Regions from separate parts of the Priestia sp. FSL H7-0729 genome, predicted to be linked through region 4. Evidence: a T-box and tRNA genes for the amino acid it is inferred to sense, from the RefSeq annotation. Region 4 holds a T-box; the other regions hold tRNA genes.

Region 1 (8,308 bases), on a different contig from region 4:
TCGCAAAGGAGGTAGCTGACCCATGACCATGTCTCCCCATGAAGTGCAGGCTTATGTTCTCACCTATCTGGAAGCACTCGATTGTCAGATTATGGAGCGTTCACCTGCACATGTTACAGTCAAACTTTCGCCCGAGGCGGACAAAGCATTGACCAATCGCCCCTATTATTGGGGGTTCGTGGAGCGAACCGGAGCACCCGCTGAGACGATGTCCTTTACATTTATATTCGATCCCGACAGTTATCAGCAGGCCACCGAAGCTGCAGAAGCCAAAGCTGCGCAAGCATTACCTTCAATTGTACCTGACCCTGCTGAAAAAAATGGCGTGACCAACGGCATTCCTCAAGGCGAGCAGCCAAAAGAAACCATCCTGGGTCGTTACTTCGGCATTACTCCATCCATGCCACTACTGGGACCAGGACGAATATTGCGTGAAGAAGTGGTGTATGGCAGTCGCAGGCTGCAGCAGATTTTCGGTGCAGCCCGTGAAGGCGGTGCCTTCGTGAACCTGTTCGAACAGGCTGCCAAACGGCAATTGCGCGCTACAGCGCCAGCCGTATATGAGCCTTGGCTCGGTGTCTGTTTCAAGGTAGAATTCGCCTGTGATTTGAAACGGGAGGAATTGCATTTTCTCGGCATCTCCCTTCGCTCGGGTGAAATTATAGAGAAATTCGGAACCAAGCTGAATCGACGTGATCTCAGTCCAAGGCTCGCGGAGAACATGCATGTGCAGACAGCTAAAGTTTCGTTATCCGATGCCGGAGCTGCTCTCGAATCTCATTTGACGAACCGCTTGTTGGAACTCGATTATAGCTGGGCTGAGAAAGCCCAAGAGCGACTTGATCTGGAACTGGACGTGTTGGACACTTATTATGAAGCAGTACTCCGGGAAGATACGCCTGAGGTGGAACCAACAAGTAACACAGCCTCAGCCACGGAGAATCTCCATTCTAACCGCACGTCACCTGTACCCCTGAAAAAAGTTCTGGATATAACTAACGCTAACGCTAAAACCGTTGGAGCAGATGTAGAACTGGCCGCAGAGGCCGTAATACCGATCGACACCGAGACAGAAGCCGAAGAAGAGAAAGCCAAGCAGGCGGTAATCGATCGTGAAGCCATGAAATTGCAATACGAGACACGCCGGACCGAGATGATCTGGCAATATGAACCCAAAGTGAAAGTGACTGCGATTAGCAGCGGCATGTTTCACTTAAGATAGACGAAGACACTACTTTTCCTGCAAATGCTGGCAAAAGTAGTGTTTATTCATGATCAGCTGCCCGACAGGTTGCGGCAACCTTTGCATAGCCTGTCCCCTAGAATGAAACTAGGACCGACTCAGGTAACGGATAAATGAAAAGTAGGTGTGAATTTGAAACAATTCTTCCATACGTGTTGGAACAACGCTCGGAAAACAACCTGTATGACCTTGGGTTTGCTCAGTTGTCTTGCCCTATTCTCCTACTGGTCGATAGCCAATGCCGAGGAACAAAAAACGTCTTCACGATCTCTCGTATCATCCACAGAATATAGTCCCGAACATCATGCATTCCAGAATGACAAGCTAGCTCCCGCTGCTGTGCAACGATTTGCAGAGCAACAAGCAGTTACACTCGGTACGGCTAACGCCGAAGCAAATTGGAAGAAAGCCGACCTGGACTTCTATCCTCTAGGGCCGGGTACACATAGCTGGCTGGTGGAAGCTGCATTTGAGGGTAAACCTATCGGATACATGATTATTACCGCCACAGAACAGGGACATATGATGCTTAGTGAATATGGTCAAGGAGAACAGTCACCATACAACAATGAACTTCTTGGACAAGCCTTAGATCGACAACATATGAACCTCGAAGCGTTACTTGCTGGCGGAGGAGAGCTTCATCTTGGTTATGCTCTTCCCCTGCTGGCATATTGGAAAGTGGAACAACCTAGTCAACCTGCACTTTATATTGATGCTACGAACGGAGATGTACTACCTTCCGAGTTTCTGAACCTGCTGGAGGCTGATTCCAAACAAGTCTCTGCGAGCATAACTCAATTAACCACAGCTCCATCTGGTTCAGTCGATCCACTTCATCTGCGACCAGCCTTCAATCCGGCTGATAATCTGTTATGGATTACATCCAAGCCTGTTGCGGCCGACCGGGCACAAAATGTGATACAACATGGGGAGATTCAAGAGATTGTTTTCTCAGCGGATGATCATAATGTCATATACGGCGGTCCTCTACCCGTTAGCGGATATCAGCTATGGCATACAGAACAGGAAGCAGAGCCCATTCTATATGTAGCGCTAGGCGGTAAAACATCTATTCAACGTTTTGTGCCTATGAGCACATTACAACAAGACGGTCAGTTTTACATCATGAAGCCTTGACGGACAGTTAACTCTACAGATCATTCAAGAATGTTAGAACAATTAGACATCCACAACAAATAAGACGCCTTCCCATGAATTAAAGGGATTGCGTCTTTTGGTTTTACAATAGGGCGTGTCTTCAAACTCGCTGAGTGGAGTAGGCATGCGAAGTTATCCTTTGCCTGAAGAACTTCGTTTATGAGACGGTGTATCCAATTCCTTTTCCTTTTTCCCCACCCACAGGGATACAGCGAACGGAATCATACCAAACCATTTCATCGCCCACGGCTCTTTCCTTTTGGCCCGCTCTTTCCGCTCATCCTTCGGCGTATCGATATAATGAACAACACGCTGCGTAATATATTTTACCAATTCATCACTTTTGGCCATAACATCTGCCTCCTTCGCTCCTGCACATTCGCAGAGCTTACGATAGTTCTATTGTGTGCAGGATGTGTTATGGTTAAACATTTTTTTATTGAAAAGGGTATGAAAAACCTCAAAATGCACAGTCTAATGCCAAAGGTATCCAGACAGCCATTAATCTGCATCCCATACCTATTTCATGAAGGAGTGTGTATTGCCATGTATAAGCTGCTGACCGCTTCGGTAGCCTTGCTAATCAGCTTCTATTGCCTTCCCATGCTACCCCATGTTGCTTATGGAAAAGCAGTTCCGTCCCAGAACAGTCCATCCATGTTGCCGGTGACCGATGGAGATGCTTACCGTTCAAGTCATCATGCCTTTGCAGCACCCGTGATCCTGCTCGATGTCGGCCATGGCGGTATTGATGGTGGTACGTCAGCCCAAGGCGTTCTGGAAAAAGATATCAACCTGGCCATTAGCCAAAAGGTCTATCTCCTGCTTCGCAGCAAAGGTTATGCCGTTATCATCAATCGACTTGGTGATTATGCACTTAGTGATGAGAACCGCTGGCTGAACAGCCGCTCCCGTCATACCAAGGATCTTGCCCAACGCAAGAGCCTTAGCGAAGAAGTAAGTACAGATATCGTCGTCAGCATCCATGCGAACTGGAGTCCCCGATCGGCTGCACACGGTCCGGTGGTACTGCACCAGAAGGAAGGCAGGAGTTATTTGCTGGCCCAATCCATTCAGAACGCCATGAACCAATTGTTCGGAACGGAGCACGGGGTTGTGTGGGGCAAGCCCTTTTATCTATTGAATTACGTGAAGCAACCTGCCGTCATCGTCGAAACCGGATTTTTGAGCAATGCCGAAGATCGAGCCAGAATGAGTGATCCCGCTGAGCAAAAACGAATCGCAGAGTCTATTGCCAAGGGCATTATTTATTATCTGTCGGTAGTGTAGGTGCAGACTGCCATTGCCACACATCTCGAACCAGATCACCGATTCCTACAAACTCAACCTGCCCCTGCAGACGGGAGACGGATTCACGAATCACTGCGGAGGTGTTCATCCCCGTATGTCCGACATGACCAATGACAACACATATATTCTTGTCGATGGATCGCTGAGCTGCCAGATTCATTTGCTTGCGAATGTGTTGCTTGGAGTTTTGATCATCCAGGAAAATGTCATTACCTACAGGCGGCATATTTTTGGATATGGCAAGTTCCCCCACCACGGAGCGAAAATTCGTACGGCTGTCGACAAAGAAGAGGCCCCGCTCTTTGCATACATCGAGCACAATGGACATGATGCGTTTGTCCGAAGTAATTTTGGAACCCATATGATTGTTCATGCCAATCGCGTAAGGCACATCATCGATTGCTTTCTCCACGCGTGAGCGGACTTCTTCGTCTGTCAGATTGGATGTGATTGCACCCGGGCCCAGCCATTCAGGTCTTCCTTTTTTGGGTTCCATGGGCATGTGCACAATTACATCCATTCCCTTTTCATGTGCAGCTATCGCATCTTTCTTCGTTGTCTGCAAAAAAGGCATAACTGCTACCGTTAGTTTAACTGGCATCGCCAGGATCTCCGCCGTACCCTTCATGTCGTTACCAACATCATCGATAATAATCGCTAACCGTTTGTGATTCGATGTGGATTCTGAAGCGGCCGCTGTTTTCCCTCCTGCCGATATGCCTGCGCAAATGACAATCAACAATGCCATGCAACCTGCAATGAACCGATAGTAGTGCTTTCTCTTTTCCTTCATCATGATTCCCTCCCCGTAAGTTTCTGTGATCTCATTGTTTGATATTGAAGGGAGTAATATGTAAGCCAAAGCCTTCCTTAAAACAACATTCCACCATTGGAGACCTCTATCTTAGCCGAGAATCTACAACATCCCACTCTTCACCTTTCTATTCAGACAGGAACTGTCATTGAACCGTAGAAAAAAGAGATTAATTAGAAGAAATACTGTAATTTGTCAGGTTTTCAGTATAGGAATTATTTAGTAGAATCAACAAATGAAAGAAGTTAGTGTGTTTTATTTCTTTCCTATGATTTGTGGAAGGGGGTTTTGAAAGGGTTTACATAAAATAAATGCAGACTATCAATTCTTCTTATTTGTTACCCTGGTCGCGGTTTCTCTATGTAACCATTTACCATTATCGAGGAGGATGACAGTAATGAAATTCAAATTCAAAAAAACGATCAATGTTTTATTGGCCTGCTTAACAGCTCTGCCCCTCATGTTAAGTCCTACACAAGTTTCGGCGGCAAGTGATGCCAACATTAATTTGTCCTCGGAAAAACAACTGATCAAGGGTTTTGGGGGTATTAACCTTCCTGCCTGGATTGGTGATCTGACGCCCGCTCAGCGTGAAACTGCTTTCGGTAACGACCAGAATCAGTTAGGCTTTTCAATTCTCAGGATCTACGTCGATCCAGATTCTAATAACTGGTATCGTGAAGTTGCCACAGCCAAACGGGCTATTGAAAAGGGGGCTATCGTATTCGCATCCCCTTGGAATCCTCCGAGCAGTATGGTTGAAACATTCAACCGTAACGGGGATACAAATGCCAAACGTCTGAAATACGACAAGTATGCCGCATATGCGCAACATCTGAACGACTTTGTATCCTACATGAAAAATAACGGTGTAGATCTCTATGCCATTTCGGTACAAAATGAACCGGATTATGCTCATGACTGGACCTGGTGGACTCCACAAGAGATCCTTCGATTCATGAAAGAAAATGCTGGTTCCATTCAAGGTACCAAAGTCATGGCACCTGAATCCTTCCAGTACTTAAAGAACATATCTGACCCAATCCTGAATGATCCGCAGGCCCTTGCCAACATGGACATTCTGGGAGCACATACGTACGGAACCCAGATTTCGAATTTTGCCTACCCTCTCTTTAAGCAAAAAGGAGCTGGCAAAGAACTGTGGATGACTGAGGTGTATGTTCCAAACAGTGACAACAATTCAGCAGACCGCTGGCCTGAAGCACTAGAAGTTTCCTATCACATGCACAATGCCATGGTAGAAGGTGATTTCCAAGCCTATGTGTGGTGGTACATCCGCAGACAGTATGGTCCGATGAAAGAAGACGGTACCATAAGCAAACGCGGGTATAATATGGCCCATTTCTCCAAATTTGTACGTCCTGGCTATCTCAGAGTGGATGCAACCAAAAACCCGGATACGAACACATTTGTTTCTGCCTACAAAGGGGATAACAAGGTCGTTGTCGTAGCAATTAACCGTGGAACTTCGGCCACAAGCCAAAAATTCGTTCTGCAAAATGGTAATGCCTCCACGGTGTCCTCATGGGTTACGGACAGCAGTCGCAACCTGGCAAGTGCGGCCTCGCTTAACGTATCCAATGGGGCCTTCACGGCACAGCTCCCGGCTCAGAGCGTAACAACGTTTGTTGCCAACATTACTGGCGGGAATAACGGCGGAAATACAGGTAGTGGCACTACTTATGAAGCCGAGACCGGAACAACTCTTACGGATGCTACCATTGAAACGATCTACCCTGGTTACACTGGCTCCGGGTATGTCAACTTCAATGCAACGACTGGTTCAGCCATTCAATGGAACGCCATTAACAATACGATTACAGGTACCAAAAACGTAAAGATTCGTTATGCGCTGGAAAGCGGAACCCGTAACCTTGACATTTTTGTTAACGGAGCCAAAGTCATCAGCAACGAGTCCTTTCCGGCAACAGGAAGCTGGTCCACTTGGGTTGAAAAAACAATACAGGTCCCCATGAACACGGGAACCAATACCTTGAAAGTTGTAACCACGGGAACCGAAGGACCGAATATTGACAGCATTAATATTACCGCAGCACAATAAAGGTCCGTCAGACTAAAAAGATAATATCAAAAAAAGCAAACAAAAAAGACTCCTTAAGCGTTAGCTTAAGGAGTCTTTTTATTAGATGCGGTCGAGAGGACTCGAACCTCCACGGGGGGTTAGCCCACACGGACCTGAACCGTGCGCGTCTGCCAATTCCGCCACGACCGCATATTGTATCTCACTGACCAATCTCAGCGACAAGAAATAATATATCATGCAGAATCTATCATGTCAATACTGAAAATAATAACATGAAAGCCCGAACCAGACGTCCATGTCGATTCGGGCTTTACCTTTAAATGCTCATTGTTATAAGTTCATTAAAGCGAATGCAACGGATACTACAAATTACAGCTTGGAAGGCCAGTTACCATACCATGCGTAACCGCCTCTTCTTTCTTTATCAATCTCACTTAATTTGTATTTAACTACCCCGTCACGACCAATAAAGATTGGTTTATCCGTTCCGATCTCATAGAAGCGTGCCCAAATCGGTGCCGCTTTGGAGTCAGCGATAATTTTGCTATCTCCATTGGCTCTTTCATACTTGTAACCCGTAATTTTCACCTTGTTAAACCATTCCTCCGCTCCTTTAATGGATGCGGTAATTTTGGCGTTGGCAGGTCTCGTTTTCAGGAATTTAACAATCGTTACACTCTCTCCAGCTGTCAACGATGGTACTTCGTAGATTCTTGCGCTCGCCGGTTTAAGGGAACTGGAATCATGTTGTTGTCCCCACGCTGTCAACTTGCCGCCTGAAACGACTTGTGTATTCAGAATCGCCTCCACACCTTTGGCAACTGAATTTTTACTGCGATTGGCAAGTGTACTGTCGATAAACGAGAAATCACCTTTGCGTGATGCTACTTCATCGAGCATGATCATCACATTAATCATGGCATCGTCATTGTAAGTGATATGTTTGTGATATCCGGAGCTTTGATAGACTTGCGGCCATCCGCCGTTCGAATACTGCATATTGATCAAAAAGTTAATTCCTTTGATTGCAGCTGCGGAGTAACGCGGATCATTCGTCTTCTTAAATTCTTTCGCCAATCTTCTAATTTCTGAGTATGTAGCCTTGTTGTCTATCGTGGACTTCGCCCACTCTCCGCTTGTTTGTTTATAATCTTTTCTCCAACCTCCATCCGGCAGCTGGTTCTTCAAAATATCAGAAATACTCGCTGTGGTTCCCGATGCATCTGCAGCAGATACCGTCGCTACAGGGAAAACTGCCATTCCAACTGTTGAGAACACCATGGTGCATGCCAGGACAAAAGTAACTATTTTCTTCGCTTTCAAATGTAACACTCTCCCATGTTCATTTTAATAAAACCCAAAGTTCTACCTTACCTATAAGCCAGTCCCTACACCTCCTTCATTTGAATGTATAAACCAATAAAATCTATTTTCATCCAATATGTGGTGTGGATAATGAGATAATATGCAAAAAATATATTTTTGTCAATATATGCAACTTAATCAATATAATCTCTTTAATTCTACATAACGGAATAGTTCTTTCAACTCATGACAAACCTATTTATTTATCCAAATTCGTCTTAAACGAATCAATAATGACGTTTTTGTCATGAATGATACCCAAACTTAATCCCTTCTTGCCTAAAAAAACTGTAATTCCGATAACATTGGGGCACTAAGAAGGGTTTTAAATGGGTTTGACAATTACGCA
Region 2 (8,308 bases), on a different contig from region 4:
TGAATGGTGAATTAGTTGTAATAACCACTTGGAGTTTTGAATCTGTTTGAGTGACCGTGCGATCAATACTATCTATGAGTGTTTTAATATAATTTCGTTGCCATTCAGGATGATAATAAAGCTCACCCTCATCAATGAATATAAGTGCTGTTTCCCCATCTAAGAGTGCTTCGTCGAGGCTGAAATCATTTGGGCCTAACATATCCTCGAATTCCTTAACATATTTTTCATGACCCGTTAAGAACCAGTAGAGCTTGGAATGGAATGAAAACTTTGCATACTGCCCTGACGAGAAAGGTCCTAGATTGGCATCGGGTGCTGAGAGAAATGGCTTGAAATCTTCCAAACCTTCAATTGGTTGCTTAAGCATATGAGTTACTTCATTCAACAAATCACTTCTGAGAGTAAATATTTTACCTGTAGGCATATCAAAAAAATTGCCTATGTCTTCCTGTGTCAAATGCTTTAAAAAAGTTAATTGATAATATAAGTCTTTATTAAAAGCTGGACTAAACTTAGGCTGGATAAAATCTCTCTTATTCTTGTTGTCATGAGCTTGAGCCGCTACCTTGGTAGCCTTACGTTTACGTATAAAACTTGCTGCCTCAGAGTAATCGACTTGTTTGAAACTGTTAAGAGATTCGGCTATCTGTATAGCTTCTTTTTCTTCCACAGTCAAAACGTATCTTTCAGTTGTTTCTTTATCGACAAGCAGGCTATCTTGATTAGCACTGAGCATATTTGAAAAATATATGACTTTACTTAGTTCATTGTTACTATCATACGCATTACGATCAAATGGCTCTACCTGGGAAACAACTATATTTTCTATATTAGTTAAGTAGAATGTTTTGTTGTTTAGATGGAATACGATTACAAATTCACAACCCATATCTAAAATATTATATTTTGCATAGTCTCTTTCGCATACGCAGCCATTGATACAGGTAAGATTATAATCACGGATTAAATGAATGAGTTTAAAGAATGTGCTTCTTAAAAAGTCCACCGTACTACTTTTCCCTGCACCATTCTTGCCAACTATACAGGATAGTGAGTAAATATTTTTTCCGTAAAAATGCGGAATGATTGTCTGAGCTTCTAAGGGTACCAGTGCATTTAAATCATTGCTATATGTATATTTGTGATCAAAATCAACCAACTGCTCTCTAAGCCCTCTATATTGATTGAGATAAAGCATAGAGAAAATCAAATGATGATTATCGCCCATAGATGCTTCTTTTGAGATGGATCCAATTGGTTCTAGTGTTTCAGTAATTTTATCGGCATCTTCATCAATTAATTCTGGTTCGTCAGATTTTACAACATCATTTAGTTCTTGTTCAAACTTCACTGACCCATAATGATCTAATAACCAATCCTCGTATTTGAATGTTATATTTAACGGTTTGGATGTTTTTTCTAAATTATGTATAATAATCTTATTTTGATTAATTTCAAAAGATATATGAATAACAGCTTTGCGAACCACTATAAACTTTCTTTCTGCTACAAAATTGTTAGTCCAGTAAGTATATATCTTCTCGGTACTAGAATATTTAAGTACTCCTAATCTGTTTTTCTTTAGTTTACTGGTAAGAAAGTCATAATTACCACCAATGTAGTTATTTTGCCCATATGCTTTAACAAGAATGTTATTCATATAATTAGCTATAAGTAGGCTATCTAAAAAGAAAAATTTGTACTTAGGCTTTTCAACATCATTAATACAAGAATAATTAATTATTGTAAAAACCTGATTTCTGTAGACTTTATCATTAACTATTCTGTAAATTTCATAATTTTTAAGTAATTTATGTATTACCCCTTTAGGCAATCTACCAATATACTGGCTGATCAGTTTTATTCCATTGTAAGCAAAGCCGGAGTCACCAAATGTTCCTGCGTTAGTAATATGACGAAAAATCGCTGTTACAATATCATCTAAGTTCTGTCTCAAATTAACTTTTTCAGGATAATATTTACATAATAATTCAATCGCTTCTTCATTATCAGAAAACTTTCCAAAGAAATTTTTATAAAAATCAACTAATCCTAAGTAAAGTATTTTCTCAAAAAATGAATCTTCCAAGATGGAATGAAATTGTTTCCCTTTCCCTTCATCCTTTTTAATCAAACGTTGACTATCGAAAAGACTGTAGAAACCATAAGAGAAATGCCGTTGGCCTAGTAGTTTCTTATAATCCTCATAACCTTTAAGTCTTTCATGTTCTGGAATTAATAATAAAACCAGTTGTGTAGCAAAATACCTTACATTTTTTTCATAATTGTCGGTTACATATGCTTTCGAATGCTCTGCAAGTATAGCAGCCTCCTCTTGGTTAAAGAGATTAATGAGCTCTGATAATAATTCTTTTATGGTCATATTTCTATCATTGAGTAGAGTTTTCCCAGTAGGTACATAGTTTTTATAAACTTCAATTTTATTTAAAATATTCACCACGAAATTTTGCAAAAGAGGTCACTCCCACTATAATTAATATTTTCTCATGTATTCATTCATTGATAGAATAAGAGTTGGAATAGATACATTAACATGGTGAAAAACAAAGCAATTTTAACGTGATTCTACAATACATGTTGAATTAGAGGTACAGTGTCAACTATATGAGAGTATAATCGGTCTCCCGCACCTCCCACAATTCTACTTTATACCCCTGATCTATATCCAACTCCATAAACCACTCATATCTGGTCCAGAAAGCATATCTATGTTAGCTTGAATTATTTGTTGACCAGTTAGCTTTTTTAAAGAAGAAATCTAACGCTCAGCTTACAGGTTTCTTCGCAACTGTTTTCTACTTTCGTTTAGCCGTGAAGCATCACTTGTTTTTCCATAATGATCAGAGAATCTCTCCACTAAGCACAACTCCAATGATTTTGCGCCGAAAAAAAACCGCTGTAAACCTGAAACCTTACATTCGACATCATATGACTAATTCCTTCTTTTAGGTAAAATTAATAGGCATATTGATTCATGAAATATTCAACATTATAGTCCTGGTTATTATTAGCTATTGACGTAAGCATTGAGTGTGTTAATGCAAGCGGGGAGTCTCACTTAACCCGCTTGAAAGCTTTAAGTGTCTTCAGATCAGCAAAAAAGAAAAAATGTACATCGAGATAGAATGGAATATTCTGAGGAGGATGAAACCGCTGCTGGTAACCACTTAAATTTGGTGGCTATATTTGCTTGGTGCAATTATTGGTGGTTTCAGTCGGAGTGAAATAATTGTAAATATTTTGTGATTGATAAAATACGGATCAATTAGAGCATTTCCCATACTAAAAGTGATCAAGCAAATATCACAGATACGTAAAACGAAGCATCAGACGATTACATGTAAATGCCGAATTGGGACATGGGAAAAATTGCTGTCCCTACGCGGAACTCAATTACCTTTATTTTATCTAATCTAAATAAGCTGTAGAAAAACAAAAGATCCCTAATCATAAAGGGATCTCATGCTTTTCTTTAAGATGCCGAGGACCGGGATCGAACCGGTACGGTAGTCACCTACCGCAGGATTTTAAGTCCTGTGCGTCTGCCAATTCCGCCACCCCGGCAGGATTATGTATTTCTTGGCGACAAGAAATATCTTACCATGAACTAATTAACTTTGCAACACCTTTTATTAAAAATAATACAACTATATAAGTTTAACTAATAATTTACACGATAACGGAGAGAACAGAAAAAACTGAAAAAGCGAAGGTTCGCCTAAAAGCTTTCTGAAAGAAAGCTACATCGGAAGCATACGCTATCACCGGATTTTCCCTTTCAAAAGGGAATCGAAAAAATCTGGGGATAACAGCGATTAGAAGGTTGTTCTGTCATCGGAGTGTCTGTGTAAATATTCTTTAGTTCAACTTATATAAATGAAACAGGCACTGCAAGCGATCAGCTCACAGTGCCTAGAAAGTCCGAGTTGCGGTCCCGGACTTCCGGTAAACCAATCTATATTAAGGGAGGTGTGAGATAAGAATACCTTCCCAACATTAAAGAAACCTAAAATCAGCCTTAAATTAAACTAAAAAAGTAAAATCGGTCGAACACGAGCCGCCTCTTCCTCGCTGCACTCCACGATAACCAAGATATGGTCCTTTAACAGCCAATCTTCATAATACCGTGCGTCTTCTTCCGAGATCCCCGCTTCAGTCAGTGTCAGCACCAAATCATCGGTCTCACTCCCGATCTCATTGCCGGCGAGTCTGCGCACTGCTTTTCCGATCGACATCGTCTGATCCATCCGTTTCCCCAGACCAGCCAATATCCCTTTTAGCGCGCCAAAGGCACCATCCGTTCCTGCACCCTTTAAAGGTTTAGGCAAACCCGTCTTCTCGCTCACCAGCTCCAGATTAAGCTGTTCTTTCGCCACCGCTCCCAAGTACTTATCCTTAATACCTACCTCTTTAGCTTTATTCAGCATAATTATAGCCTCGTTCTCGGTACGGGCCAGCCCAATAATCAGTTTTGTCATTCCGTTCCCCTCCTTTTATCCTAATATAACCCCGTAATCCCCATTCAAAAACGGCTAATCCACAGCTAAGACAAATCACCTAGAAGATTATTGATTTCTCTTCTGGAAATCTATACCTAGTTCTGATAGACTAGATAAAGAAGACAAATTAACCATTGAAAACATTGACATATGGATTTATCATCTCATAATCAGGAGCAATGACTTATGAAAAAAGAGGTAGAAATTTCCATCCGGCGCAAGCAACAGATCATGGTTCGTAATACAAGCGGTCAGACGGTAACCGGATATCCCGAGCGTACCGCTGATACATCCATTCTCTCCTTACGTACGGTTCACGGCAGTCTATGGATACCGTTTGATGAGGTTGAACATGTTACGCGTCTGTTAAGCATCCGGTCTCATCATTTAAGCGGAATGCAACTCGTGTAGTCGGCTCCATAATCCTAGAAACTCAGTTCCACTATAGATACGTTAACTGTATCTATTTATGCCAGCACTTCATACCAAAAAACCAGACGCATGCACGTCTGGTTTTTCTCTTCTACTTATCCTGAACCACACTGCCACTGGCCTCACAACTCAGCCCTTACTATCCTTGTTTCTGTCCATCCATATCCTGTCGTTATTTCACTACAAACTTCACTCGTGTTCCATCCGGATATGTACTTAACTGATTCCCTACCCATGAACCTGCACCGCGATTATCCTTTGGGGTAATGTATTGGATATCTGCACCTGTTCCTCCTTCAGCGCACATTGCCATGGGCCACTCGTCACGATCCTTACCTTTTTTGACCGGAACACCCTTGAGTGATAGATCCCGATTGCCTTCAGCTCCACTACGATCAATGGTGCATACATCCGAATGCCCTGCCTTGATTGCAGCTTTAATATGATTGGCTGTTTCGGGATAGCGCTCTGAAGGAAACGTAATGGTATGGTCTACACTCTTATTCGTCCCTCCGAATGGATTAGGTATCTCCTCTGGCCATTCTCCCCCAGCCCAGGCGTAGAGGGCTACCAGCAGCATGGCTACCAGTGTAAGTACCTGCTTTTTGAAACCTTGCTTGCCTTTGCGTTTTCGTCCTGTGCGTCTCTTACTCATGCTGTGTCTCCCCCATTCAACACTTACATTATAGCAGAACGCCCGTTCGTAAAACAATTCAATACAATAAAAAAAAACAGCCGAGATCACCTGGCTGTCCTGCTTGTTTGGTTATCCTACATTGGGAATGGCCTGTTGGCGCAGCAAGGGCAGTATCACCTCAAACTGTGTACCTTTCCCCTCGGTACTTTCCACCGAGATCTGGCCATTCATCAGTTCCAGCAGTTCTTTGCAGATGGTCAGTCCAAGCCCGCTTCCGCCAAATCGGCGCGCATGGGAGATATCGGTTTGAGTAAATGCATCAAACAATTGTTCCATCTGATGTGGAGGAATGCCAATTCCCGTATCACGCACAGAGAATACCAATATCACAGTATCCATCAATTGTTTCCTCACATCCACCTGTAACTGCACTTCACCCTGTTCCGTGAACTTGATCGCATTACTCAGCAAATTATCCAGTACCTGCCGAAGTCTTAGCGGGTCACCGATAAGTACATCAGGAACATTCAGATCAGCATGACAGAGCAAACGTATATTTTTATTCTGCGCCGCAGGCTCATGTGTCTTTACAATCTGTTGGATCAGCTTCAGAGGTTGAAACTCAATGTTTTCAACATCCATTTTGCCTCTGCCCAGCTTCGCCATATCCAGGCTATTGTTAACGATGTTAAGTAGCGCCTCACCCGATTGACGTGCAAGTTCAAGGTATTCTTTCTGTTCATCCGTAGTTTCACCCATACTGGCAAGTTCGATCATACCCATAATGCCGTTGAGTGGCGTACGAAGCTCGTGATTCAGCTTTCCGATGAATTCCAATTGCCCTCTGCTGTTCATCTCAGCCATGGAAGTTGCGAACTTCAACTGTTGTTCGGCATACTTCCGTTCTGAGATATCGTATTGAATGCCTACAAAATATAAACACTCTCCGGATTCATTAAAGATCGGATCAATATTCAGTTCGTTCCAGAACTTCTGGCCACTTTTTGTATAATTTAAGATATCAATCTTAATGGACTGTTGTTTCTTTAATGCATCACGAATCTGCATTACCGTTTCGGGGTCTGTGTCCTGTCCTTGCAAAAATCGGCAATTCTGTCCTACAGACTCTTCATACGTGTATCCTGTCAGCCGGGTAAAGTGTTCGTTTACATACATGAGCGGAAGCTCAGGCAAGGTAGCATCGACCACGGTCACGGAGGATTTCACTTTCGAGATGATAAATTCCCACTGTAATGGGGATTGATTATGTTGGCTCATGCCTTCCTCCTTCATCTCACACATGTTAATGTTTATATAGTCTGTAATCGTACATTATATGGAGATACAACTAACCAAATGGTATGTGTTGATATAAAAACAATATATTTTAATTGTAACACAGTTATTCAAGTCATGTGGTTCTTGGGTAATAGTTGATAACTAACATTCGACAATAACCTAACGTTCATCAGGAGGAATACGCATGAAATTTCTGTTAATTATCATCATTATTATTTTGATTGTAGTCTTTTTTACCAGACGCAAACGTTAAGATGAGATCCGTTATGTAAGTAAGAAAGGAAGATGGGTATGAGAACCCTCTTTTTTATATTCATGGTGCTCTGTATTATCAATCTCTGTTTCCCCAAATTCGGCTGGTATCTGCGTTATGGCTGGATTTCCCGGGGTGAAGCCGAACCCAGCAGGCCTTATATGACTATGGTCAGAACAACCAGCCTGCTAATGTTGCTTATCGCCTTCACACTCGCTATGGCATAACTATAGGCACAAGAAGTGACTGCCCCGCTCGGCAGTTTCTTTTTTGCGTTGAAATGACGGGAAAATGATAACTTTGTTTGTGGTGCAAGGATGACATTGCCCGTAATATAGATGTATCGTTTCGGAAAGGACATCCTTGGCATGAACATCGCATTTTATCCATATTGGGCCGTCAAAACACTGCTCTCGCTTATTAATGTCATCTATATCATGGTCATAACTACATTTATATACGGTCACACTGGATCGGTACTCTATGCTGCAATGTTTCCCCTTATCCAGATCATTGCACGCACAATAGCAGGTTTCACTTTGCCATTACTTGTGAACCGTTTCGCATACTCCAAACTATTGATCAGCATTTCCATAGCCAAAACATTCCTCATGACCTGTATAGCTATTTCGTTGAATCATTTGATTTCACAGCTGCCGCTTCTCTTGATTGGCGTTGTTATACTATCCTTATTGGACGGATGGGAATCTCCGTTACTGAATACGTTAACGCCACGATTGGTTCAGGGAGACGACCTTGTGAAAGCCAATAGCCTACTTTCGCTCTCCAATCAGACAGTAACCATTGTCGGGTACGCCATGACGGGATTCGCCGTGATGAACTGGGGGGCGTCACAGACATTCTGGGCAGCTACAAGCCTGTCCTGGGCCGTTCTGATCTTCATGATTGCCATGGGCTTGCTCACACGAAATGTTGAACAACCTCAGAAATCTGCTGTATCACGGAATGAATTGAGGGAAGGCTGGAGTATGATTTGGAAGAATCCATCATTACGTCTGATCACGCTTATGGACATTGCCCAGACTCTTGCGGGTTCCATCTGGATCGGAGCTGTTACGTTGGCCTTTGCAAAAGAAGTTCTGGGACGAGGAGAAGGTTGGTGGGGACTCATGAACTCGAGTTACGCTGCTGGAACCATGCTTG
Region 3 (8,308 bases), on a different contig from region 4:
CAGATAATTGGAAACCGTCATCCGCAGGGTCTTTACCAATGGATACGTTACTTGTAACGACCACATTCTCCAATTTTACACCTGCTTTACGTGCTACATTGGCAAGTGCACTTTCATAACATGCTCCATATCCAGCGGCGAAGAGCTGTTCAGGGTTGGTACCTTCACCACCGGAACCACCAAGCTCTTTGGGCATTTTCAGATCATGTTTGAGCACGCCATCCGAAGAAGTCACCGAACCTGTACGTCCACCTTTAACTGTCGCTACTGCTGTATATAAAGCTTCCATTTAGAATCTCTCCCTTATCCATATAGTTTTTAACTGCCTTGCTTTCAATTTAAACTTCTGGCTCATTTTGAAACGCAAGTTGTATCTTTATCAGCTTTTACAACTTTATTATTTTCATGCATTTTAACACCATGGCTGTATTTTTCCTGAGGTTGGGTAATATACGAAGGGGCTTTTACGAATTAGAACCGAAATTTTGTGTTAATACATAAAAGTTGCACTAGACAAAAATTATTGAAGGAGTACAATGTAACAATAAACATAAAAATTTAGATATATCATGCGCGGTTTGTCCCGCATCAATATTCCAAAGTCAGGTGATTATCGTATGAGTAAAAAAAATCCGTTCAACGCTCCTTCAAGAGAATCATTGTCTACTGCAGGCATGGCCCCTTCCCTTGGAGAAGCGCATAGCTCCATGAAAGTTCCGCAGAATGCTGCATGGTGGAAAAAATTTCTCGCCTTCGTTGGCCCAGGATACCTCGTTGCCGTAGGTTACATGGACCCCGGCAACTGGGCAACAGATATCGCAGGCGGCTCGCAGTTCGGGTATACCTTGTTATCCGTCATCCTGCTCTCGAACCTGATGGCCGTTGTACTTCAATCGTTGGCTGGAAAACTCGGCATCGTCACTGGACGGGATCTGGCTCAAGCCTGTCGTGAACGCTTCAGCATGCCTGTTGTCATGATGTTATGGATCCTGTGCGAACTTGCCATTGCAGCTACCGATCTGGCTGAGGTCATCGGTTCTGCCATCGCGTTAAAGCTGTTATTCAACATCCCCATGTTGTACGGTGTTATCATCACCGCAGTTGATGTACTTCTGATTCTGGTGCTGCAAAATAAAGGCTTCCGCGCCCTGGAAACTCTCGTTATTGTGCTGATGGCGACCATTGCCCTCTGCTTCGGGATTGACCTGTTCCTGGCAAAACCGGATATGGGCGGTGTTCTCCATGGTTTTGTCCCAAATGTGGAGATCCTGCAGAACCCTGCCATGCTCTATATTGCCATTGGTATTATAGGAGCAACCGTGATGCCGCATAATCTGTATCTGCATTCTTCCATTGTGCAGACGCGTCAGATCGAACAGACACCACAGGGCAAAAAAGAAGCGATTCGTTATTCGACCATGGACTCTACAATCGCGCTGACACTCGCCTTGTTCATCAATGCGGCCATCCTGATTGTATCCGCTGCTGTATTCCATAGTGCCGGCATGACACAGGTTGCCGAGATCGCAGATGCCTACCATCTGCTGACACCTCTATTGGGTACAACGGTTGCAAGTATCCTGTTCGGTGTGGCGTTGTTAGCATCAGGTCAGAATTCTACCCTTACAGGGACACTCGCTGGACAGATTGTGATGGAAGGCTTCCTGAACATTCGAATTCCAGCTTGGCTGCGCCGACTGGTCACACGTCTGATCGCCATCATCCCGGCGGTAATTGTCACAGCGATTGCAGGAGAACACGGCACAGAAGAACTGCTCATTTTGAGCCAGGTTGTGCTGTCGCTTCAATTGCCTTTTGCGGTAATTCCCCTGGTGATGTTCACGAGTGACAAAAAAAGCATGGGGGCATTCGCCAACAAATTGTGGCTCAACATCATTTCATGGGTCATTGCCTCGATTATCGTGGTGCTGAATATCTATCTGATCATTCAAACGATCCGGTTATTCTAATCACGTTCTTATTGATAAAATACTAAAAAGGCTGATCAACTCCGGTATTCGATACCAGATTGATCAGCCTTCTTTTATTAATAATCACCTAATCCTGATTCGGCACCAGTAACGGCAGGAGTTGATCCAATGAATCAACAGTCCAATCCGCACGTTCGTCCTCCGATCGGTCTGGCTGGAATCTTCCGTAACCTTGCATAATTCGAATCGTACGCATGCCCAGCTTCCGAGCAGGTATAATATCGTTATCGATCCGATCCCCGACCATGACGGCTTCCTCTGGCGTACATCCTGCCTGTTTCAGGGCCACCGCGTATAACTCCGGATCTGGCTTGGACACCCCTTCTTCAGCCGAGCAGGCCAGAACATCAACATACTTCCGCAGTCCGTAACTCTCCAGTCTCTCTTCCGTTCCGGGACTCTGATTGGCAATAATGCCAATGCGATAATACCGTGACAACTGCTGGAGAACGGAATCCGCTGAAGGAAAAGGACGTTCAAGATCTTTTTGAAACTTCAGCTTGTCCTGAATCTGTTTCTGGTGTCCCTCGTCGTCAACGAATGTGCTAATCGCCACTCTCATAGGCCATTGCTCATAACTTTGGTAACAGTTCGCGAACAGTTCGCGTACCGCCTCAATCTTTACCGGATACCCCAAAGCACAGGCTTCGCGGACGAACTGTCCGATAATATCATCAACCGGCTCCCATTCATCCACCAGCGTATCTCCAACATCAAAAAACAACCACTTTAATCCACCTACATCCGGCACGCCAATTCCTCCTTGTAAGCATAAAAAAGAAGACTCACCATCTTGCATGAGTCTCCTCAAATTTCCGTTTATCGATACATTCAATTATAACAGGCACCTTACACCTGAGCAATCACAAGCTATGGCATTAACCATTGAGGAGAAAGCCGACTTCCCCATTGAGTGAATATACAATCCGGTCTGCGCCCATGCCCCGATAGATGCCCTTTGGATGACTCTGTTCCGTAATGACGCACAGGGATTTCGATGTCCATGAACGGCAGATCTGTAAATAACGGCAAGTCAGGTTCAGGCTGTTCTCAAAAATAAACACGTTGCCCACGCTGCCCTGCGGCAAAAACCATTTTTGAGCTGCAGCCGTATTCATGCGAATGACATGCTCTACCCCGATTCTACGGAGTCTGCGCTCTTCCCCTGCACTGTTGGTTAGAACGGCAAACGGCATTTTTTTGTACATCAGCAATTTGATAAATTTGCGTCCTGCTTCATTTGGAGCAGTCACTAAGATCATCTCAGTATCCATCATTCGTTCCTCCCTTGGCGTGAAAAGACAACAAAAAAGAAGCGTGGGGGACCAAGGCCTCCCGAACGCTTCTTAAAGAATCCATGGCGAAAACACCATGAACCAGCGTACGGCTTGTTGCCTCTCCCTTTAACGCTTACGAGGTTAGCTGACGGATTCGGGCGCGAGAGTCGCCCTATTTCCGGCTGTCACCGGAAAATTCACCCCATGAATGCCTACTGTCCTGGACAGCGCATTCTGTTGGTTCCCCCGTTTCCCACTCATGACTGAATGGAAACTCAGCGATTAAAACATCGTTCGTATATCTTAAGATCAGATCGAGCGATATTATCGTTTGTTTCGTTTTTCAGGTACAATTTAGTTTAAATTGAAATTACGTTATGAATCATACACCCGTACCATGACGGTGTAAAGTCCGTACAGATCACCGAATCGACAGATTTTCGCCAATACCGATCCATAATAACGCTTACAACATGGTTATACTCTATCCATCTCTTCAAGGCTATCTAATTCTCACTCTGACGAAAGTCACTTCGCATTTCATTCACGTATTCTGCACAACTTGCCCGTTTTGGTTCTTTTAACACCATATTAATTTTGCATTATTTAATTGCATCCAATATAATAAGAGATATCAGATGATATCATGGAGGCGATTAGATGACAGTTTACGATTACAAAGTCAATACCCTTCGGGGCCAAGAAGTTGAAATGTCCGACTACCGTGATAAAGTGTTACTGATTGTAAATACCGCAAGCTCATGCGGACTTACCCCTCAGTTCAAAGGTCTGCAAGAACTGCAAGACAAGTTCCAAGATGCCCCGTTTGAAGTCCTTGGTTTTCCAAGCAACCAATTTGCACAGGAAAAAGGTTCTTCCGACGATATCGCCGAGTTCTGTCAGATGAATTATGGCGTAAGCTTCCCGATGTTTGAGAAAATTGATGTGAATGGCTCAAGCGCTCACCCTCTCTTCCAGCACCTTAGCAAAGAAGCACCAGGCCTGCTTGGCTCCAAAGCAATCAAATGGAATTTCACCAAATTCCTTGTGGATCAGAACGGACAGGTAATTAAGCGTTATGCTCCGAAAACAACACCTGACAAGATTGAAGAAGATATCAAGAATTTGCTGCAAAAATAGTACATTGGCCACCCGTGCCGGAAGGTAGAGCACCATTACCCCCGGGAATGGATGGCCTTTTTTCTCACCCCTGGATACCCGACTGTTCGAAAAGACACAAAAAAAGAAGCTCTCCATTAAAGGAAAGCTTCTTCTTCATCGTTCATATGATGCGGTCGAGAGGACTCGAACCTCCACGGGCATACGCCCACTACCCCCTCAAGATAGCGTGTCTGCCATTCCACCACGACCGCATGTCGTAAATAATCGGCAACAGAATTGATTATACCGGGTTCAGAAATAAAAGTAAAGTATTTTTTAAACCTTCTTTTTCAGCCAGGCATTTTCCTCAAAAAACGCATATTCTCGTCATGTTTATCCATGAACTGCATATCCTTAGATTTGATCCCCTCTTTTCCGGCTAGAGCCGATCTTGTTGATTCATTAATATGTAGTCCTTCCTTATATATAGTCCTCCCTGCACTTCGCCACACAAATAACACAATAGGTTATATAAAATAACACAAATATTAAATATCAGAATCTATTCATTAAATTCAACAGATACTATTGACAAAAAGCGGACATTTATGGGATGATAACTATCATATAATTCGGATTTCCAAACATAAAGTTAACAAAAAGGAATATAAATGTCATTTAACATGACATTTAACGAACACAGGAGGCGAATGATTGTGAACCGTGGGAATAAGCTGCTCGATTATGTCAAACTGCTTGATTCCTCTATTCAGGTTGGAGGGTTTACCCATTCCTTCGGCATGGATATCCATATCAGGGAGGGTACCATTCGTAATGCTGAAGATCTCGAATCATTCATGCGTTGTCAGTTGCATCCCAGCATTGTTCGTCTTGAAGGCATGGCCATCAAAGGCATCTATACCGCAGCAGATCACAAGGATACATGGCGGATAGCTCTGATCGATAAACTGGTCCACGTTCAGCGAACTCCTGGAGATCTCAGAGAACAAGCTGCCGCCATGGGAAAACGATTGATCAGACTGGCACGCGCTCTGCACCCCTGGATTGATTTCAGCCAGCTCGAACAGATCTTCGCCAAATATGATTCGGTTGGCTGCCTCTCCACTGTTCACGCCTGGATTAACCATCACCTCGACATCCCGGTCGAGGAAGCGGTCCTTGGTTACCTGCATTCAGCCATGAATGCCTGCATAACCGAAGCCTCCAAAGTCATTCCCCTGAACAACGATATAACCAAAGATCTGATGGTACGCCTGGCCTCAGATCTGGAGAATGAATGGAATACCGTATGCGCCTCGGCTACGGATGGACTGGTACAACCAACCTCGATGTCCATGAAATCATTTTTCCCCAGTTTCCATATGCTTGGAGCTGGACTTCATGCCTACAGAGCCTAATCCTCTTCCTTCTCCCCTTCATTCAGACAAACACAAAAACACGCGGCAACCTCCTTGCCGTCGTGTTTTTTGTCGTTTTATTTGTTTATTTAACGTATTTACGCCATTTAACATCAAAAAATACACTTTTTTCCGTCTTTTTTAATTGTTAGATGACGCATTTACGTATATAATAAAATACACAGCTCGTATTTCTATATATTTTACACGAAGAAATGGCGACTGAATACTACATTCTAACCAGGGGTGAACCCTTTTGAACAAGAACAAGAAAAAACCAGTGACCCCGTTCGGATGGGCCATCAAACGACGGCTAACCGAACTTCAAGTGGACCAGAAGACCTTTTGCGAACAGCATGGCATCCCACCCTACCGTTTATCCAATCTCATTCACGGCACGCGTAAAGCCACCCGATTCAGACACCTGGTTGCTGACATTTTGGATATTCCAGATGAACTGAGATAAAATTTCTGCCAAGGAGGGCCCCATCCATGAGACATGTTACATCCGATCTGGAGAGGCTATCGTTCCAGTCCATTCGTCACCAACTCATCATCGTTGATCACCATTGGGTTATCCACAGTTGTAACCACGCATGGCAACAGGGACTCGGCCAATCATTACTCAACCCGGAAGCGAGCAGTAATCATACACATTACCTGCATCTGACGGAAGCCTGGGCAATACGAAGCAAGAACGCACACACGGCACTTGTCGCACAGAATTTGAAAGAACGCGGAGTACCTTTTCATCGAAATCATACATACGACATCTGCGTGTATACGGCATGCAACGAAGAGCGGTGGTTTCGCGTGGAACTCACCCCTCTGTCTCATGCGAATTCAATTTTGGATATCGATCTCGCTCTGATTGCACACATGGATATTACCGAACAGAAAAAGACAGAACGCCAATTAAAAAAGGCCCTGTCTGACGTGCGCACATTGCGCGGACTCCTGCCTATTTGCGCTGTCTGCAAACAAATCAAGGACGAAAAGGAACATTGGAACTCCGTTGAGAGTTATCTGGAGAAGCATACCCACGCCGAATTTACCCATGACATCTGCCCGGAATGCATCCGGCGGTTATACCCGAAATACTCAAATATTCTGGACAAGCGTTCCTGAAACCTTTCTTTATACTCCACACGCTAACAGGAATCACACAGACAGATGATGTTCAAACTGCGACATATCCAGTTCTTGCGGTGTCCCATGCAAGGTGATCGTTCCTTTGTCCATAATATAGATATAATCTGCGGCACTTCGCACGAAATCAATACTTTGCTCTACCAACAGAACCGAGAGGTCTCCCTTTGCCTTGAGCTGCAAAATAACCTGCCGAATATCCTCCACGATAGAAGGCTGAATGCCTTCTGTCGGCTCATCAAGTAATAACAACCCGGGACGTGAAGCCAACGCACGAGCGAATGCCAACTGTTGCTGCTGCCCACCACTCAGATCCCCGCCCTGCCGTCCATACATTGTAGCAAGCACTGGAAACATCGCCAGCACATCCTCTGGGAACACCTTTACCCCCGGCGCACTTGTCTCCAGGCCAAGCAACAAGTTTTCTTTCACCGTAAGCTGCGGAAAAATCTCCCGCCCCTGCGGTACATAACCAATCCCTGCTCTTGCCCGCTTGGCTGTGTCCAAGGTAGATAACTCCTGATGTTGCCACTGAATACTGCCTTTACGTGTTTTGAGCAGGCCCATTAATGTTTTCATCAATGTTGTTTTACCTACACCGTTACGGCCCATTAGGCACACCACCTGTCCAGGCTTTACGTCCAGGTTCACTCCACGTAGCACATTGCTTTCCCCGTAGCCGGATTCAATTCGTTGCAGCGACAGCATGGTCATCCCTCCTTTTACCCAGATACACTTCAGCCACTTTCGGGTCTGCCTGTACCTCCGCCATCGTACCTTCCTTCAGCAGTTTCCCTTCATGCATTACTGTTACCTTGGCTGCGAACTCTCGTACAAACTCCATATCATGCTCCACCACCACAACCGAGCGTTCACACGCAATCTCTTGCAGAAGTCGCCCGGTCTTGTGTGTTTCTTCATCCGTCATGCCTGCGGCTGGTTCGTCCAGTAACAACAAACGCGGCTCTTGCAGAAGCAACATGCCAATCTCAAGCCACTGCTTCTCCCCATGTGATAACGCCCCTGCACGAGCATAGACGCGATCTTGCAGACCAATCTGGAGGGTAACACGCTCCATGGCAGCACTCATTTTCCCATATCGACGAATACCGATGGCTTGCAAAGGAGAACGGCGAGTCTCTGCCGCCAGTGTCAGATTCTCCTGCACCGTCAGACCTGCGAAGATCGATGGCGCCTGGAATTTGCGTCCTACACCTTTGCGAACAATCTGGTGTTCTCTCAGTCGCGTCAATTCCGTGCCATCCGCTATTTTCACCGAGCCGGACATGGGTTTGGTTTTACCACATATCACATCCAGCATCGTGGTTTTCCCTGCACCATTCGGTCCAATCAGAAAATGCAGATCATGCTC
Region 4 (8,308 bases):
ATCCCGCACAAAGAGCAGGTCATGCAGTACCTGGATGTGATCGATGAAAGTGCTCGTCTGATTGGTGCGGTGAATACCATCGTCAATGAAGGTGGAACACTGACAGGGTATAATACGGATGGTATTGGCTATGTCCGATCCCTGAAGGAAGAGGCTGTACCTGAGCTTGAGGGCAAACGCATTGCGGTACTGGGAGCAGGTGGAGCAGCGCGGGGCGTCATATACGCCCTTGCACTGGAGAAGCCTGAGCATATCCACATTCTGAACCGTACAGCGGACAGAGCTATTGCACTTGCTTCGGATTTACGGGGCCATGGTCTGGGAGAAATCTCGGGTAGCGGCTTGGAAGACGTTGCAAGGGTTCTGGCTACGGCTGATATCGTTATTAACACAACGTCTGCCGGAATGCATCCGCATGTTGATGACGTACCAGTCGACCCTTCATTGATTCGTGAAGGAGCAGCGGTAAGTGATTTGATCTACAATCCGCTTGAGACCCGTCTGCTTCGGGAGTCACGGATGCGCGGATGTACGGTGCACGGTGGTCTGGGTATGTTTGTATACCAGGGCGCAGTGGCCTTTGAACATTGGCTCGGCATTCCGGCTCCAGTGGAAACGATGAGACAAGCGGTACTAAACAGTTTTGAAGTGTGAAAATGATATTAAGAGTACAGGCAACAACGAGTGCAGAACCAATCTGAAGAAACGGAGTGGTCGCATTTATCACCGGATTTTCCCTTTGTGAAAAGGGATCAAAAAAATCTGGGGATAACGGCGATCGGAAGATGGTACTGCAATCGGAGTCACCTTGTGTACTCAGAGATCATTTTCACCATTGAAAAATAATAATTGAATGGTCAGGTCCGGACAGTTTTGTGCTGTCGATCAGGGCCTGCTCAACATAAGGAGTATGGAGTATTCATGTTAAACGGTAAACAAAAGCGCTTTTTGCGGTCACAGGCACATCACCTGACCCCTGTATTTCAGATTGGTAAAGGTGGAACGAACGAGCACCTGTTCCGTCACATCGAAGATGCGATTGAGAAGCGCGAATTGATGAAAGTGCAAGTGCTCAACAACAATGATGATGACAGAAAAGAGATGGCAGAAGAAGTTGCCCGTGAAACGGGAAGTGAGCTTGTACAACTCATCGGTAACACAATCATCCTGTACAAAGAATCGCGCGATAACAAACAAATCGAACTACCTAGATAAGGGAGTGTGACGCGGGTGAAGATCGGCATCATGGGTGGTACGTTTGATCCGATCCACATGGGACACCTCCTGGCAGCTGAAGCAGCAAGGGATTCACATGCTTTGGATGAGATCTGGTTCATGCCTTCTCATGTTCCACCTCACAAACGCGGAGCCGGAGCGTCGGGACAGCAACGTCTCGATATGACGGAAGCGGCTGTGAAGGGTGTGCAGCAATATGAAGTGCTGGGTATCGAGATGGAACTGGGCGGAGTGTCTTATACCATCGATACGATGAAGGAACTATGGCGTCGCCATCCGGAACATGAATTTTATTTCATTATCGGAGCGGACATGGTGAACTATCTTCCCAAATGGGAGCAGATTGAAGAACTTGCCGAACGGCTAACCTTTATCGGGGTTGGTCGGCCAGGCTTTCAGTTACATCTGGATGATCTTCCAGACGAGTTACAGGATCGGGTCCTGCTGGCCGAGATGCCCTTGGTGGATATTTCATCGACAGCCGTTCGCAGACGTCTTGCCAAAGGACATTCGGTACGCTTCATGATTCCTGATGAGGTGCACCAATACATTGTAAGGAGCGGTTTATATGGCACTAAGCCGTGATGGACTGATTCAAGCCGTATCCGGACAAATGCCGGAAAAACGCTGGAAGCATACACTGGGCGTGATGGAATCGGCAGTGATGCTGGCTGAAAAATATGGTGCTGATCCTGTAAAAGCAGATTTGGCAGCGATATTGCATGATGTGGCAAAATACTGGCCCGTAGCGGAGATGGAAGCGGTCATCCGCGATAACGGATTAAACCAGGAACTTCTGCAACATGACAAGCAACTCTGGCATTCCGAAGTCGGTGCTTTTGTAGCCGGGCGTGATTACGGTGTAGAGGATTCCGAAGTTATTAATGCCATCCGGTGGCATACCTCGGGTCGGGTAGGCATGAGCCTGCTTGACAAAGTGGTATGTCTTGCCGATTATATTGAACCGGGACGAGATTTCCCGGGAGTGGATCACATTCGCGAACAGGCTGAACATAGTCTGGAAGAAGGATTAATTGCCGGATTCGATTCGACGATCAGCTTGCTGATCTCGCAGCGCCGTGTTATTTATCCTTTGACCGTGTTGTCGCGCAATGACTTGATTACTCAACTATAGAGGTTGTTCAAAAAGTCCGCTTTTGATTACGAAGGATCTTTTTGAACACACAATTACAGATTATGGAGGTTGGTTCATGACAGTATCATCGAAAGAACTTATGAATATGGCGGTTGCTGCCGCTGACGACAAAAAGGCATCCAATATTGTAGCGTTGGATCTGATTAATGTTTCCCTGGTGGCAGATTATTTTGTTATTTGTCACGGGAATTCCGATACACAGGTACAGGCCATTGCCACTGAGATTCGCAAACAGGCTCATGCAGCCGGAGCGACGATCAAAGGTATTGAAGGTATGGATTCCGCACGTTGGGTACTGATGGACATGGGCGACGTTGTTGTTCATATCTTCCACCGCGACGAGCGTGAATACTACAACATTGAGCGTCTATGGTCTGATGCCAAAGTGGTGGAGACGGTATGAGTTTGATTGCTGGAACAGTCGTCTCTTTGCCGGTTTCACGTGAAGTGTCTCCGTTTGGTTTCTTTTTGACGACAGGATCGGAAGATGTACTGCTTCACTACACCGAGTTAACGCGGGATATTAAGATTGGCGAGACGCTTGAAGTATTTGTATTCTTTGATACGGAAGATCGTCTGGCCGTAACGATGAAGAAGCCTTATCTCATGCTTGGCGAAATGGCACGACTGGTTGTGGCTGATGTTCACCCACGACTGGGCTGTTTCCTGGAAATGGGACTTGGACGGCAATTGCTGCTTCCTATTCGTGAATTGCCTGAACTGGAGGAACTGCGTCCTCAAGTGGGGGATGAAGTCTTTGTAATCATGGAACATGACAAGCAGGGACGTCTGCGTGCCAAATTGGCCGGGGAACGTGAACTTTCACCATTGGCTTTCCATGCGCCAACTTCATGGTTAAACGAATGGGTTGAAGCAACGGTATACAAACCACTGCAGATGGGTACTTTTGTACTTGTAGAGGGCGGTGTACTGGGCTTTGGCGCAATTGGCATGATTCATTCATCCGAACGCAGTCATATGCTGCGTCTTGGTGAGAAAGTTAAATGTCGGGTGACACTGGTACGTGAAGACGGACGTGTGAATCTGGCCATGACTCAACTCAAACAAGTTGGACGTAACGAAGATGCAGACAAACTGCTCGCTTTCATGAAAGAACGCCCTATGGGTGGCATGCCTTACTCGGATGCAACTCCGCCGGATATCATTAAGCAGCGTTTTGGTATCAGTAAGTCTGCTTTCAAGCGTGCCTTGGGCAAATTGATGAAAGATGGACTGGTGGTTCAAAAGGAAAGCTGGACGTATCTGTCCGAATCTGCTCCTGCGGATCAAAGTGAAAACAAATAATTCTTTTGAATAATTTCGTAATATGAAACTCGGAGAAGGCAGGGATAGGCTGGGTAAACACCGGATGCCCCTGTCTTTACTTTTGTTATATAAATTGAACTAAACATTTACATGAAACGGAGAGGACAGAAAGAACCTGAAGAAGCGTAGCGTTCGCCTAAAAGCTTTCTAAAAGAAAGCTGCTTCGGAAGCACACGCTATCCCCGGATTTAATCCTTTATAAAAGGAATCAAAAAAATCTGGGGATAACAGTGATCGGAAGGTTGTTCTGTCATTGGAGTATCCAGTGTAAATATTCTTTAGTTCAACTTATATAGATCAGGATTGGAAAATGAAATTGAAAGTGCGGTGCCTGACATGTCTTACCGGAAATTTGCCTATGTCTATGATGAATTAATGGAAGATATGCCTTATCCGGACTGGATAAGGTTTGCAAGAACAGCGTGGGAAAAGCATGGAATGCCCAAAAGTGTCGCTGAACTTGGCTGTGGAACGGGCTCCATTACGATCCCGCTCGTGAACTCCGGTTTCGAAGTTACAGGTATTGACCTGTCAGCAGATATGTTGTCGGTTGCACGCAGCAAGATGGAGGCAACGCCTCAGGGCCACCGATTGTATCGGGAAGGCAGCGTACGTTGGGTGCAGCAAGATATGCGTGACTGGCGAGTTCCGGAACCTGTGGATTCAGTGATATCTTTCTGTGATTGCGTGAATTATCTGCTTGAACAAGAAGATGTTGTTCGAACATTCCAGCGGACATATGAGATGTTGAAGCTGGATGGAACGTTTTTGTTTGATGTGCATCATCCCAATACCCTTATTCGTTATGATGAGGAGCAGCCTTTTGTCCTGGATGAGCGCTCTGTATCTTATATTTGGACTTGTGATCTGGACCAGGATCGTTGTGAGATTGAACATCATCTCAGTATTTTTTCGCGTGTGGAAGATGGTAGCAAGGATATATACCAGCGGTTTGAAGAAGTTCATGTCCAGCGTGCATATAATCCGGACTGGATGAAGCTGGAGTTATCCAAGGCAGGTTTTAGAGATGTGAAGGTATATGCGGATTTTGAATGGAAAGAGGCTGGAGACAGCGCACAACGCTTGTTCTACGTTGCTGTGAAATAAGAACAAATCTCGAGAACTGTCCTTATGTTTGGTACATAAGGGCAGTTTTTTTGGTTTTATTCCCCATATCAAGTGAGTGACGTGTTTCCGTAATCGGGGAAAGAAATGTTAGAAGAAACTTATGAGCGTGACAAAAGTATTGCCAGTTAAAGTAAAGGAGGCGATAATAGTCGGGTAGAAAGCGTTTTCTGAGAGATCAATAGTCGAGATGAGGTGTAGAAGTGGAAAGTACATATAAAACAAGGCTTACGTCAGAACAACTGAATGCCATAATCGAGCAGCATCTATCTGCAAGTATACAGGACTACAAGGAAATGGTGGATGGCTGGGCCAATCATGCATATCTCATTACATTGAGTGACGCACAGCGAGTGGTACTCAAAATTGCCCCTTCGGCTTCCACCAATCTGATGCGCTGCGAGCAGGATCTGATGATCGCCGAAGTTGAGGCAATGCGTCTCATCAGCAAGTTACAGGATGTCCCTGTACCCCAGGTGTTGGCTTATGATGACTCGTTAACCATGGCTTCAGCGCGTTATTTCATCATGGAGTACATGTCTGGAACACCCTACAATCAGATCAAGGATCAGTATTCTGCGGAAGAGCAGGAGGCCATTGAACAACAACTGGGGCGTTACAATCGTCGAATTAATGAAATCAAGGGCGAGAAGTTTGGATATTTCTCGGAGCAAAAACAGCGATATTCCACATGGAAAGAAGCATTTATGAATCTGATGGATGACATTCTTGCGGATGGGGAAGAAGCCGGGATTACATTTTCAATGGATTACCCTGAATTGAGACGCTTGATTGAAGAAAAATCGGATGTGCTGGATGATGTAGAGGAACCTGTGCTTGTAAGTTGGGATCTGTGGGATGGCAATGTTCTAGTAGACAAAGGTCGCATCACAGCCATTATTGATTTTGAACGTTCACTGTGGGCAGACCCTCTGATGGAGCATTATTTCAGTCATTTTAACTATACACCCGGTTTTGTGAAAGGTTATGGGCGTGCGATTACGACTGAAAGTGAGCTAAAAAGAAGAAGTCTGTATGACTTGTACTTTGATCTGGTACTGCGCATTGAGTGCGCTTATCGCCAATATGACAATCAGGAACATGTGAATTGGACTATTCATAACCTGGAGGAAGGCATTGAGCGGTTTTGGTTATCCTGAACAGCAACCCGCGTTATGAAGGTTACAAACCGTGAGCTTTAAGAAAGCGAATATAACGTGTCATATTGACTTTGGGCTTGCTTTTTTATATAATGGTCCCGATATTGTATACATATTTCGATGATAAGGATCAGTAGTAATTCCTGTACATAACAGAGAGCCGGCGGTTGGTGCAAGCCGGTTGACAGTGATTTGCGAACTCGCCTTGGAGAAATGCGGTGATTACACCATTCTGCTTAACCTACTGGCATTAAGCCTTTGGTTCAGGAATGGAAATCCGCATCGGTTAACCGCCGTTACAGGTCCAAAGGGAGTGGATGACGAAGCACGTTCGTCCACTAACTAGGGTGGTACCACGGGAATTCAACCTCTCGTCCCTAGCGCTGCAAACGCTACGGGATGCTGAGGTTTTTTTGTTGCAATTAAAACTAAAACGAACAACCAGAAGGAGGAACAATAGATGAGTGAGAATAACCAGCCGAAGCATGGCTACCAGCCACAAGTCATGGAAAAAAGTTGGCAGCAATACTGGGATGCAAATAAAACGTTTAAAACAGGTGAGGATCCTGCCAAACCGAAATTTTATGCATTGGATATGTTCCCTTATCCATCCGGTTCAGGTCTGCACGTAGGTCACCCGGAAGGATATACAGCAACGGATATCGTTTCCCGTTACAAGCGTATGCGTGGTTATAATGTATTGCACCCAATGGGTTGGGATGCTTTCGGACTGCCTGCTGAGCAGCATGCATTGGATACAGGTGAACATCCACGGCATATTACATTCCGCAATATTGACAATTTCCGCCGTCAGATCAAATCGCTCGGATTCTCTTATGACTGGGATCGTGAGATCAGTACAACGGACCCTGAGTACTACAAATGGACACAATGGATCTTTATCCAGCTGTACAATAAGGGCCTCGCTTATGTGGATGAAGTCGCAGTGAACTGGTGCGAAGCACTTGGAACGGTGCTGGCTAATGAAGAGGTTATTGATGGCAAAAGTGAACGTGGTGGACATCCGGTTGTACGTAAACCGATGCGTCAATGGGTACTGAGAATTACCGAGTATGCAGAGCGTCTGTTGGAAGACCTGGAAGAGCTGGATTGGTCTGAAAGTATCAAGGATATGCAGCGTAACTGGATCGGTAAATCGACAGGTGCGGAAGTTGTTTTTGCCATTGAAGGTCGCGAAGAAGTTATTAAGGTGTTTACTACCCGTGCGGACACATTGTTCGGTACGAGCTTTGCAGTACTTGCTCCGGAACATGAGTTGGTAGAAGCAATTACAACGGATGACCAGCGTGAAGCGATTCAGGCTTATCAGGAGCAGGCTTCTCGTAAGAGTGATCTGGAACGTACGGATTTGGCTAAAGACAAAACAGGTGTATTCACTGGTGCTTATGCAATCAATCCCGTTAATGGTGCAAAACTGCCGATCTGGATTGCTGATTACGTTCTTGCAGGTTACGGTACAGGTGCGGTTATGGCTGTTCCGGGTCATGATGCACGTGACTGGGAATTTGCTAAGCAATTTGGTCTGGATATCATCGAGGTTATTCAAGGTGGAGACGTTACACAAGAGGCATATTCTGGTGATGGCGCGCATGTGAATTCCGATTTCCTGAACGGATTGAACAATGAAGAAGCGGTTGCCAAGATGATTGCTTGGCTGGAAGAGAACGGTAAAGGACAAGGGAAAGTAACCTATCGTCTGCGCGATTGGCTGTTCAGCCGTCAGCGTTACTGGGGTGAGCCAATCCCGATTCTGCATCTGGAAGACGGAACGATGAAGACCGTACCGGAGGATCAACTTCCACTGCTGCTGCCTGATATCGACCAGATCAAACCTTCGGGTACTGGAGAATCACCACTGGCGAATGTTACGGAGTGGGTGAATACGGTAGATCCGGAAACGGGAATGAAGGCACGTCGTGAGACCAACACCATGCCACAATGGGCGGGTAGCTGCTGGTATTACCTGCGCTTTATCGATCCGCACAATGACAAGGAACTGATCTCCAAGGAGAAACAGCAGCAGTGGCTGCCTGTTGATCTGTACATTGGCGGAGCGGAGCACGCGGTGCTTCACTTGCTGTATGCTCGTTTCTGGCATAAAGTGCTGTATGATCTGGGTGTTGTGGATACCAAAGAGCCGTTCCACAAACTGGTGAACCAAGGTATGATCCTAGGCACGAACAATGAGAAAATGAGTAAATCTCGTGGTAATGTCATTAACCCGGATGAAATTGTGAATGAATTCGGTGCGGATACATTGCGTCTGTACGAAATGTTCATGGGA

What was found. The T-box of region 4 lies ahead of leuS (leucine--tRNA ligase). A T-box ahead of a tRNA ligase gene usually reads a tRNA of that ligase, here a tRNA-Leu.
Region 1: it encodes a tRNA-Leu, which carries the amino acid that the T-box ahead of leuS (leucine--tRNA ligase) is inferred to sense. The anticodon was not compared.
Region 2: it encodes a tRNA-Leu, which carries the amino acid that the T-box ahead of leuS (leucine--tRNA ligase) is inferred to sense. The anticodon was not compared.
Region 3: it encodes a tRNA-Leu, which carries the amino acid that the T-box ahead of leuS (leucine--tRNA ligase) is inferred to sense. The anticodon was not compared.

What each region holds. Positions count from the first base shown of each region.
Region 1 covers NZ_JBBOTQ010000008.1:130,079-138,386, forward strand. The annotation lists gene MHH93_RS18575 (DEAD/DEAH box helicase) at 1-19, shown strand, start outside; gene MHH93_RS18580 (YqhG family protein) at 23-1,222, shown strand; gene MHH93_RS18585 (hypothetical protein) at 1,427-2,383, shown strand; gene MHH93_RS18590 (YqzE family protein) at 2,537-2,755, opposite strand; gene MHH93_RS18595 (N-acetylmuramoyl-L-alanine amidase family protein) at 2,951-3,694, shown strand; gene MHH93_RS18600 (divergent polysaccharide deacetylase family protein) at 3,669-4,511, opposite strand; gene xynC (glucuronoarabinoxylan endo-1,4-beta-xylanase XynC) at 4,927-6,612, shown strand; tRNA gene MHH93_RS18610 (tRNA-Leu) at 6,699-6,783, opposite strand; gene pelA (pectate lyase) at 6,964-7,917, opposite strand.
Region 2 covers NZ_JBBOTQ010000004.1:127,061-135,368, reverse strand. The annotation lists gene MHH93_RS11725 (ATP-binding protein) at 1-2,476, opposite strand, end outside; tRNA gene MHH93_RS11720 (tRNA-Leu) at 3,503-3,588, opposite strand; gene MHH93_RS11715 (hypothetical protein) at 4,053-4,502, opposite strand; gene MHH93_RS11710 (hypothetical protein) at 4,710-4,934, shown strand; gene MHH93_RS11705 (NucA/NucB deoxyribonuclease domain-containing protein) at 5,128-5,610, opposite strand; gene MHH93_RS11700 (sensor histidine kinase) at 5,722-6,870, opposite strand; gene MHH93_RS11695 (DUF6199 family natural product biosynthesis protein) at 7,183-7,371, shown strand; gene MHH93_RS11690 (MFS transporter) at 7,513-8,308, shown strand, end outside.
Region 3 covers NZ_JBBOTQ010000002.1:91,770-100,077, reverse strand. The annotation lists gene MHH93_RS06720 (organic hydroperoxide resistance protein) at 1-289, opposite strand, end outside; gene MHH93_RS06715 (Nramp family divalent metal transporter) at 675-1,970, shown strand; gene MHH93_RS06710 (HAD family hydrolase) at 2,059-2,742, opposite strand; gene MHH93_RS06705 (HAD family hydrolase) at 2,870-3,268, opposite strand; cyclic di-AMP (ydaO/yuaA leader) riboswitch at 3,384-3,559, opposite strand; gene MHH93_RS06700 (glutathione peroxidase) at 3,929-4,408, shown strand; tRNA gene MHH93_RS06695 (tRNA-Leu) at 4,559-4,641, opposite strand; gene MHH93_RS06690 (urease accessory protein UreF) at 5,086-5,787, shown strand; gene MHH93_RS06685 (XRE family transcriptional regulator) at 6,044-6,253, shown strand; gene MHH93_RS06680 (nitrogen regulation protein NR(II)) at 6,280-6,915, shown strand; gene urtE (urea ABC transporter ATP-binding subunit UrtE) at 6,949-7,644, opposite strand; gene urtD (urea ABC transporter ATP-binding protein UrtD) at 7,622-8,308, opposite strand, start outside.
Region 4 covers NZ_JBBOTQ010000005.1:395,162-403,469, forward strand. The annotation lists gene aroE (shikimate dehydrogenase) at 1-654, shown strand, start outside; gene yhbY (ribosome assembly RNA-binding protein YhbY) at 922-1,215, shown strand; gene MHH93_RS15015 (nicotinate-nucleotide adenylyltransferase) at 1,231-1,821, shown strand; gene yqeK (bis(5'-nucleosyl)-tetraphosphatase (symmetrical) YqeK) at 1,805-2,371, shown strand; gene rsfS (ribosome silencing factor) at 2,448-2,795, shown strand; gene MHH93_RS15030 (CvfB family protein) at 2,792-3,697, shown strand; gene MHH93_RS15035 (class I SAM-dependent DNA methyltransferase) at 4,055-4,825, shown strand; gene MHH93_RS15040 (phosphotransferase family protein) at 5,047-6,003, shown strand; T-box leader at 6,115-6,385, shown strand; gene leuS (leucine--tRNA ligase) at 6,464-8,308, shown strand, end outside.